2 regions of the Nonomuraea sp. NPDC049625 genome follow, and region 1 is predicted to be linked to the other one. Evidence: riboswitches for the same ligand, from Rfam matches in the RefSeq annotation. Region 1 holds a riboswitch; the other holds the start of a gene.
The links. Region 1 has a riboswitch for cobalamin ahead of AB0J87_RS32760 (CbtB-domain containing protein). Riboswitches for the same ligand answer to the same signal wherever they lie in the genome.
Positions count from the first base shown of each region.

Region 1 (4,317 bases):
CCGGAATCCCTCGGTCCGGTCGAACAACTTCCGGTACGCGGCCCGGAAACGGTCGTCGTCATCGGCCAGGAAGACGCTGACGGCCCCGCTCAAGACGCGCTCCGGACCGGCAGCCTGGCGCGCACCTCGAACCCGCCCTCCGGATGGTTTCCCCAGGTCACCGTGCCGCCCACCAGCCGGGCCCGCTCACGCATCCCCCGCAGCCCCGACCCGTCCCCGCCGCGCCCCGACCCGTCCCCGCCGCGCGCCGGTCGGGCGCCGGGGCCGTGGTCGCGCACCCGCACGACGATCTCCCCGCCGACCTGCCGGAGGTCCACCGAGCAGGCCGCGCCCGCCGCGTACCGCACCACGTTGCCCAGCGACTCCTGGACGATCCGGTACGCCACCGCCCCGGCCACGTCATCGACCGGGCCGTTCACCTCGATCCTCGCCTCGACGCCCACGCCCGCCGCGCGGGTCGCCGCCACGAGTCCGTCCAGCCGCGCGATCCCCGCGACACCCTCCGGCGCGCCGGGCTCGGACCGCAGCCCGCGTACGAGTGCCTGCATCTCCTCCAGCGCCCTCCTCGCGTGCGACTCGACGCCGGCCAGCGTGTCGCGTAACTCCTGCTCGCTCGCGTCGGCCAGGCTCCGGGTCACCCCCGCCTCCGCGCTGATCACGCCGAGCGCGTGGCCGACGACGTCGTGCACGTCACGCGCCACCGCCAGTTGCACCCGGGCCCGCTCCGCCTCCCGGGCGGCCGCGATCTGCCTGCCGGCCGCCGTGCCGAGCAGCCAGGACACGCTCAACGCGGCCACGGCCAGCGTCAGCCGCTGCCCGGCGCCGCTCGCGTCCTCGCCCGGGACCGCCGCCACCGCCGCCAGCGCCGTGAGGAGGCCGGCGAGGACGAGGACGATCGTACGGGTGCGGCCGGCGCGCGCGACCGCGAGCGGATACAGGCACCACGCCGCGGCCAGCATCGGGTCCTGGCACACCCCCAGGACGCTCCCGGCGATGGTCGCGCCCGCGGCGAGCAGCGGCGACACGGTCGGCAGTCGCCGTCGCAGGGCCATCACCGCGCCTGTGACGCAGGCCAGCACCAGCCCGGCCACCAGCCGTGACCGGTCCGCGGAGGCGAACGTCGGCGGCAACCAGAACATCCCGACCACGATCGCCGCGGCCGGCCCATCCAGGAACCGCCTCATCCCCCGTACCCTACGCGGCGCTCGCGTCATTGACTCGAACGGGAGTAAGGGATACATTCCGGTAGATTTCACGGTTGTCCAAGGGAAATCCGGTGAGATGCCGGTGCGGACGCGCCACTGTATCCGGGACGTAGATCCCGGGAGCCAGGTCGCTTGGACTTCCGTGACCTCGTTGGTCGGGACGCGTCATCCCTGAGGAGGCATGTATGAGTGGTCTGTCCACTCCTTCGGCAATCCCCTTCCCCCGTCTGCGGCTGTGGCTGCTCGCCGTTCCGGTGCTGCTGCTGGTCGCCTACCTGGTGCTGATGGACAACGGGGCCATCTCGCAAACCGGTGCCTACCTGCACGAACTCATGCACGACGGACGCCACCTGCTCGGCGTTCCCTGCCACTAGGCACGCGCATGGTACGCACCCTGCTGGTCAGGGGCCTGCTTCTGGGCCTGCTGGCCGGATTGATCGCGGGCGGCTTCGCCTTCGCCTTCGGGGAACCGGGGGTGGACAGCGCCATCGCGCTGGAGGAGGCCCATGCCGCCCAGGAAGCGCCCGGCCATGACCACGGCGAGGAGGCACTCGTCGGCAGGCCGGGACAGAAGGCCGGGCTCTTCCTGGCCACGGGCCTGTACGGGCTGGCCGTAGGAGGGATCTTCGCCCTCGTGTACGCGGGCCTGCGCGGACGGGTCGGCCCCCGGTCGGACGGCGGGCTGGCCCTCGCCGCCGCCGGGACGGCGTTCGTGGCGGTGATCCTTGTGCCGTTCGTGAAGTATCCGGCCAACCCACCGGCCGTGGGCGACCCGGAGACGATCAACAGCCGCACCCTGCTCTACGTGGTCACGATTCTCGTCGGGCTGGCCGCGACGGCGATCGCGGTGGCCACGGCGCGCCGGGTCACCGCCGGGCCGTGGGCGCGGTGGGGCGCGGCGGTGGCGGCGTTCCTGGTTCCGGTGATCGCGGCGTGGACCCTGCTGCCGACCGTGAACGAGGTGCCCGACGGTTTCCCCGCCACGCTGTTGTGGCAGTTCAGGCTCGCGTCGCTGGGGACGCAGCTCGTCTTCTGGGCGGCCTTCGGCGTGCTGTTCGGGTGGGCCTGCGACCGGGCGTCCCGCCGCCCGGTGACCGCCGCGTCGCCGGGCTGAGCGGGGTGCTGTTCGTACGGCACGCGAGCACGCCGGGGATGCGGGCCGCCTGCTTCCCCGCGTCCGACGCGCACGCCGACGCGGCGAGCCTGGCCAGGGCCACCGCCCTGACCCAGACGGTGGCCGGGGCGGCGGCCGGGTCAGCGGTGGGGCCGGGGACCGGGGCGGCGCCGGGGTCGGCGGCCGTGGCTGGGCCCGTGGTCGAGTCGGCGGTCGTGGCTGCGCTCGGGGTGGTGGCGTGGGCGGCTCCCAGTGTTGCCGCTTGCCAGACCGTCGCCGCGCTCGGGCTGGAGGCGCGGGCGGTCCCGGCGCTGGCGGAGGTGGATTGCGGCCGGTGGCAGGGCCTGCCGTACGAGCGGGTCGCCCGGGAGGAGCCGGACGCGCTGGCGAGCTGGCTGACCGACCCGCACGCGTCCCCGCACGGCGGTGAGAGCCTGGCCGCGCACGCCGAGCGGGTCGCCGCCTGGCTCGAGTCCGTACGCGCGGAGCCCGGCGTCGTCGCCGTCTGCGACGCGGGCGCCATCCGGGCGGCGCTCGGCCACGCGCTCGGGCTGGACCCGCTGAGCGCCGCCCGTTTCGATCTCGCGCCGCTGTCCGTCACCGAGCTGACCGTCACGCGCGCCGGCTGGCGGGTCGCCCATGTCAACCGGAAGGTTCTGATTTGATCGTCACATATCCGTTCAGCGCGGTCGTCGGGCTCGACGACCTGAAGCTGGCGCTGGTGCTCAACGCGGTCTCGCCGAGGGCGGGCGGCGTGCTCGTACGCGGGGAGAAGGGCACCGCCAAGTCGACCATCGTGCGCGCGCTGGCCGCCCAGCTGCCCGCCGTGAACGTGGTGCCCGGATGCCGGTTCGCCTGCGACCCGGCCGCGCCCGACGCCGGATGCCCGGACGGGCCGCACGAACCCGGGGGCCAGGGGCTGGAGCGCCCGGCCGCGCTGGTGGAGCTGCCGGTCGGCGCCTCGGAGGACCGGCTGGTCGGCTCGCTGGACGTGGAGCGGGCGCTGACGGAGGGGGTGAAGGCGTTCGAGCCGGGCCTGCTGGCCGCCGCCCACCGCGGCGTCCTCTACGTGGACGAGGTGAACCTCCTCCACGACCACCTCGTCGACCTGCTGCTCGACGCGGCGGCCCTGGGCACGTGCTACGTGGAGCGCGAGTCGGTGTCGGTACGGCACGCCGCCAGGTTCCTGCTGGTCGGGACCATGAACCCGGAGGAGGGAGAGCTCCGGCCGCAGTTGCTGGACAGGTTCGGGCTGACCGTCGAGGTCAAGGCGTCCAGGAACCCGGAGGAGCGCGCCGAGGTGGTGCGCAGGCGGCTCGCCTTCGACGCGGACCCCGGCGCGTTCGCGGCCCGGTGGGCGGCCGAGGAAATGGCGCTGGCGAGCCGGATCGCGCGGGCCCGCGCCCGGGTGCCGGGTGTGCGGCTGCCCGACGCGCGGCTGCGGCAGATCGCGACCGTGTGCGCGGCGTTCGAGGTGGACGGCCTGCGGGCCGACCTGGTGACGGCGAGCACCGCCATCGCCCACGCGGCCTGGCAGGGCAGGGACGTGGTGACCACCGAGGACGTGCGCGCCGCGGCCCGGCTGTCGCTGCCGCACCGGCGGCGGCGCGATCCGTTCGACGCGCCCGGGCTGGACGAGGCCCTGCTGGACGAGCTGCTGGCGAGGACGTCGGGGGATGAGGAGGATCCGGACGATCCCGACGGCGGAGGTCCTGATATTTCCGGACCTGGTGGGCCGGAGGGCTCGCCGACGACGGCCGGAGAGGGCACCCCGCCATCCGGCGGCTCGGAAGGCGGTTCTGAAGGCGGTCCTGACGGTGGCGAACCCGAGGGCGGTGGTCCCCAAAGCAGGCCCGGGCTGGATGGCGGGCACCGGCAGGACCGCGCGTTTGACGGGAGCTACCCGACGGCTGCCGACGATGCCGCCCAGGCGGCCGGGAGCAGGGAAATGCCGCCGGGCGTCGAGGGCACAGCGCCCGATGGTGCGGCGCCGGAGCA
Region 1 covers NZ_JBFAOQ010000008.1:170,621-174,937, reverse strand. The annotation lists gene AB0J87_RS32770 (response regulator transcription factor) at 1-93, opposite strand, end outside; gene AB0J87_RS32765 (ATP-binding protein) at 90-1,184, opposite strand; cobalamin riboswitch at 1,227-1,356, shown strand; gene AB0J87_RS32760 (CbtB-domain containing protein) at 1,391-1,579, shown strand; gene AB0J87_RS32755 (CbtA family protein) at 1,588-2,319, shown strand; gene AB0J87_RS32750 (histidine phosphatase family protein) at 2,265-2,984, shown strand; gene AB0J87_RS32745 (VWA domain-containing protein) at 2,981-4,317, shown strand, end outside.

Region 2 (4,317 bases), on a different contig from region 1:
GCAGCGTGAGGTCCATACCTGGGTCGAGCAGCACAACAGTCTCCTTACTGGCAGGCTTCGCAGGTCTCGGGGTTCTCCAGGGAGCAGGCGATCGCCTCTGCGGCGGCCTCCGTGGGGGCCGCCTGGACGGTGGTCTGGGCGATGCGGGTGGCGGGCCGGGAGCGCAGGTAGTACGTGGTCTTCAGGCCCCGCTTCCAGGCGTAGGCGTACATCGACGAGAGCTTGCCGATGGTCGGGCTGGCCATGAAGAGGTTCAGGGACTGGGACTGGTCGATGTACGGCTGGCGCGCGGCGGCCAGGTCGATCAGCGCCTTCTGCGGCAGCTCCCAGGCGGTGCGGTAGAGCACCTTGAGGTCGTCGGGGATGCCGGGGACCGTCTGGACCGAGCCGTCGGCCCGCTTGATGTCGTCCCGCAGCTGCTGCGTCCACAGCCCGCGCGCCTGCAGATCGGCCACCAGATACCGGTTGACCTGGAGGAACTCGCCCGACAGCGTCTCGCGCTTGAACACGTTGGACACCTGCGGCTCGATGCACTCGTAGCAGCCGGCGATGGAGGCGATCGTGGCGGTGGGCGCGACGGCGATCATGAGCGAGTTGCGCAGGCCGGTGCGGGCGACCTTCTCCCGCACGGCGTCCCAGCGCCGCGTGCTCGTGACGTAGTGGTCCGGGTGCAGCACTCCCCCGGCCGCCCGCGTCTCGGCGTACGACGGGTGCCGGCCGCGCTCGGCCGCCAGGTCGGCCGAGGTGTCGTACGCGGCCAGCGCGATCTCCTCGGCGATCCTGGTGGACAGCTCCAGCGCCTCGGGCGAGTCGAACGGCAGCCGCAGCGTGAAGAACACGTCGGCCAGGCCCATGACGCCGAGCCCGATGGGCCGCCAGCACTTGTTCGCCGCCTCGGCCTCGGGCGTCGGGTAGAAGCCCAGGTCGATGGTCCGGTCCAGGAAGCGCACGGCCGTTCGCACGGTGCCGCGCAGCCGGTCCCAGTCCAGGTCACCGGCCAGGTCACCGGCCAGGAGGTGGGCGGCCAGGTTGATCGAGCCGAGGTTGCAGACCGCGGTCTCGGCGTCGCTGGTGACCTCCAGGATCTCGGTGCACAGGTTCGACAGGTGGATGACGTTCCCGGGGCGGCCGGTCTGGTTGGAGGTGCGGTTGGCGGCGTCCTTGAAGGTCATCCAGCCGTTCCCGGTCTGGGCGAGCGTGCGCATCATCCGGCCGTACAGGGTCCTGGCCGGGATCTGCCGGACATGTCGCCCGGCGGCCTCGTACGCGCGGTACGCCCGCGTGAACGCGTCACCGTACAGGTCGGTGAGGTCGGGCACCTCCTTCGGGTCGAACAGCGACCAGACCTCGTCCGCCTCCACCCGGCGCATGAACTCGTCGGGCACCCAGTTCGCCAGGTTCAGGTTGTGGGTGCGGCGGGCGTCCTCGCCGGTGTTGTCGCGCAGCTCCAGGAACTCCTCGATGTCGGCGTGCCAGGTCTCCAGGTAGACGCAGGCCGCGCCCTTGCGCCGCCCGCCCTGGTTGACGGCCGCGACGGACGAGTCGAGCGTGCGCAGCCACGGGACGATGCCGTTGGAGTGGCCGTTGGTGCCCCGGATCAGGGAGCCGCGCGAGCGCACCCGGGTCCAGGCGATGCCGATGCCTCCGGCGTACTTCGACAGCCGCGCCACCTGCCCGTACCGGTCGTAGATCGCCTCCAGCTCGTCGCGCGGCGAGTCGAGCAGGAAGCACGACGACAGCTGCGGGCGGCGCGCGCCCGAGTTGAACAGCGTGGGCGAGCTGGGCAGGTACGACAGCGTGGACATGAGCGCGTAGAGCTCGGCGGCCTCCGCCACCGACTCCGACAGCCCGCAGGCCACGCGGAGGAAGAAGTGCTGCGGGCGCTCCAGCACCGCCCGCGTCTCGGGGTGGCGCAGCAGGTAGCGGTCATAGACGGTGCGCAACCCGAAATACTCGAACCGGTCGTCCGCCGCCACGGAGACCAGCGCGTCCAGCTCGGCGGCGTGCGCGGCGACGAACTCCGCCAGCCCGTCCTGGATCAGCCCGGCCGCGTGGGTGGCGGCGATGGACTCGGAGAACGTCCGCACCCCGTGCGCGGCGGCCTCGTCGGCGATCTCCTCGGCCAGGAGCCGGGCGGCGACCCGGGAGTTGGCCGGGTCGGTGATGACCCGGGCGGCGGCCTCCTCGATGGCCAGGCGGCGATCGACCTCGATGATCTGCGTCACGTGCTCTCTCCTCGCGAGCTCGTCCCCCGTGAGGGCGCGCGAGAGCACGGCGGCACGGATCATCCCCCGGCCGTTTCGCTCCCCGGCCCTCCCGCGAGGCCATGGTCACTTCGTGCCGGGCGGGCGGCCCGGGCACACCGCTGGCAGGTCTTCGGGCTCGCGGGCGCGCGCATCGCTCCTAATGGCCGTCGCTTCCCAGATCGCTCCAGTGCACCTGACGGCGGTCGTTCCCGCTCACCGCTGCGGGGCAGCCCCGGAATCACACCGGGTTCCCTTTTGCTCCGCCTCCGGAGAGGCGAACCAGCGACGAGCAGGATCCTACATCTAGTGGCCGTTCCCGCAACTACCCCAGCATGTTGTGGCCTTGGTGGTGCCGAGCAGACCGAGATCCCGCAGGACGGCGCGGGTGCGCTCGACCTCGGAGCCCAGCCACTGCTTGAAGTCGGCGCCGCTGAGCGGGATCGAGATCCAGCCCGCGGACCGGCAGGCCGCCTCCCAGTCGGCCGATCCGGTCACGTCCTCGCACATGCGGATGGCCGATTCGCGGCTCTCATCCGTCATGCGCTCGGGCCCGAAGGCCGCCGCCCAGTCCACGAAGTCGACCCGTACGCCGGACTCCAGCAGCGTCGGCGCGTCGAGGCCGGGCACCTGCCTGGCCGAGGACACCGCGAGCGCCTTGACCTGGCCGGCCTTGATGCTCGCGCGCCAGTCGGCCAGCGGGCCCGCGGCCGCCGCGGCCTTGCCGGACAGCAGCGCGGTGACGGCCTCCTGGCTGCTGGGGTAGCCGGTGTACTCGAGCTGGCGGGTGTCGGCGCCGAGCCCCCTGGCGATCAGGCCGAACAGCAGGTGGTCGGGCTCCCCCTGGGGCCCGCCCGCCAGCTGCGTCTGGCCCGGACTGGCGAGCAGGTGGGCGCCGAACGCCTCGAAGTCCCCGAACGGCGAGTGGACGGGCACGACCACGACCTCGACCTCGCCGGTGAGCCTGGACAGGGGGGTCGCGGTGTCGAGGAGGGTCTGGCCGTTGTTCAGCTCGGCGGCGGCCAGCGCGGGCAGCCCGCTCACCATGATCCTGGTGCCCGCGCCGGTCTCGTATCCGGCCGTCCGGGCCGCGCCGGCGAACGCCTGCCCGACGCGCTCCCAGCGGCGCCCCTGAGGGCCGATCGAGTATCGGGCGCGCAGGCCCGCCGCGCTCCCGGCGAAGCGCTCCGTCCCGCAGCCGGCCGCGCACGCGGCCAGGCCCAGCCCCCATGCGAAGAACCGCCGACGGCGCATGTGCCTCTCCCCCGAGCATCGCGAGTCATCGCTCACTCTAAGTTATCGACACAATACGCAGAGATACACATATCTCTCATAGTGGCTTTTTGCCGACCCCGGCCATCAGGGACGACGGCAGCGACCAGTCCCCCACCAGCTTGGGCCGGTCGGGACGCCAGTCGACGGCCTGTACCAGGCCCGGCGGCTCCAGCGGGAAGTCGCCGAAGAAGGCGCGGATCTCGGCGGGCGTGCGGTCGGTGCCGCCGCTCGGATCGTCCGAGGAGGCGCCCCGGTAGCGCTGCCCGTCCTCCAGACGGCCCATCGAGGTGGCGTGGGTGATCACCAGGTAGCTGCCCGGCGCCAGCCGCTCGCGCAGGGTCGCCAGAGCCTGCTGCGGCCGCGCCGAATCCGGCAGGAAGTGCAGGATCGACACGAGCAGCACCCCGACCGGCCGGCGCAGGTCCAGGAACCCGCCCGCTCCCGCCAGCACCGCGTCGGGATCCAGGAGGTCCGCCTCGACGAGCGCGGCCCTGCCCGAGTGTCCGAGCAGGGCCGTGGCGTGTGCTGCGACGACCGGATCGCGATCGACGTAGACGACCCGGGCCTCGGGCGCCACCTCGTGCGCGCTGCCCTGGGTCGGCAGCCCGCTGCCGAGGTCGAGGAACTGCCGTACCCCGGCGGCGGCCACGTAGCGCACGGCACGCTGGAGGAAGGCCCGGTTTGCGCGGGCCAGCGGGACCGCCTCCGGGATCAGCTCGGCGAGCTGCTCGATGGCCTGGCGGTCGACCGCGAAGTTGTCCTTCCCGCCGAGCATGTAATCGTACATGCGTGCGAGATT
Region 2 covers NZ_JBFAOQ010000003.1:62,213-66,529, forward strand. The annotation lists gene AB0J87_RS13825 (ribonucleotide-diphosphate reductase subunit beta) at 1-34, opposite strand, end outside; gene AB0J87_RS13830 (ribonucleoside-diphosphate reductase subunit alpha) at 45-2,225, opposite strand; cobalamin riboswitch at 2,350-2,545, opposite strand; gene AB0J87_RS13835 (tripartite tricarboxylate transporter substrate-binding protein) at 2,550-3,497, opposite strand; gene AB0J87_RS13840 (SAM-dependent methyltransferase) at 3,574-4,317, opposite strand, start outside.
Region 2: another riboswitch for cobalamin. It lies ahead of AB0J87_RS13830 (ribonucleoside-diphosphate reductase subunit alpha); the one in region 1 lies ahead of AB0J87_RS32760 (CbtB-domain containing protein).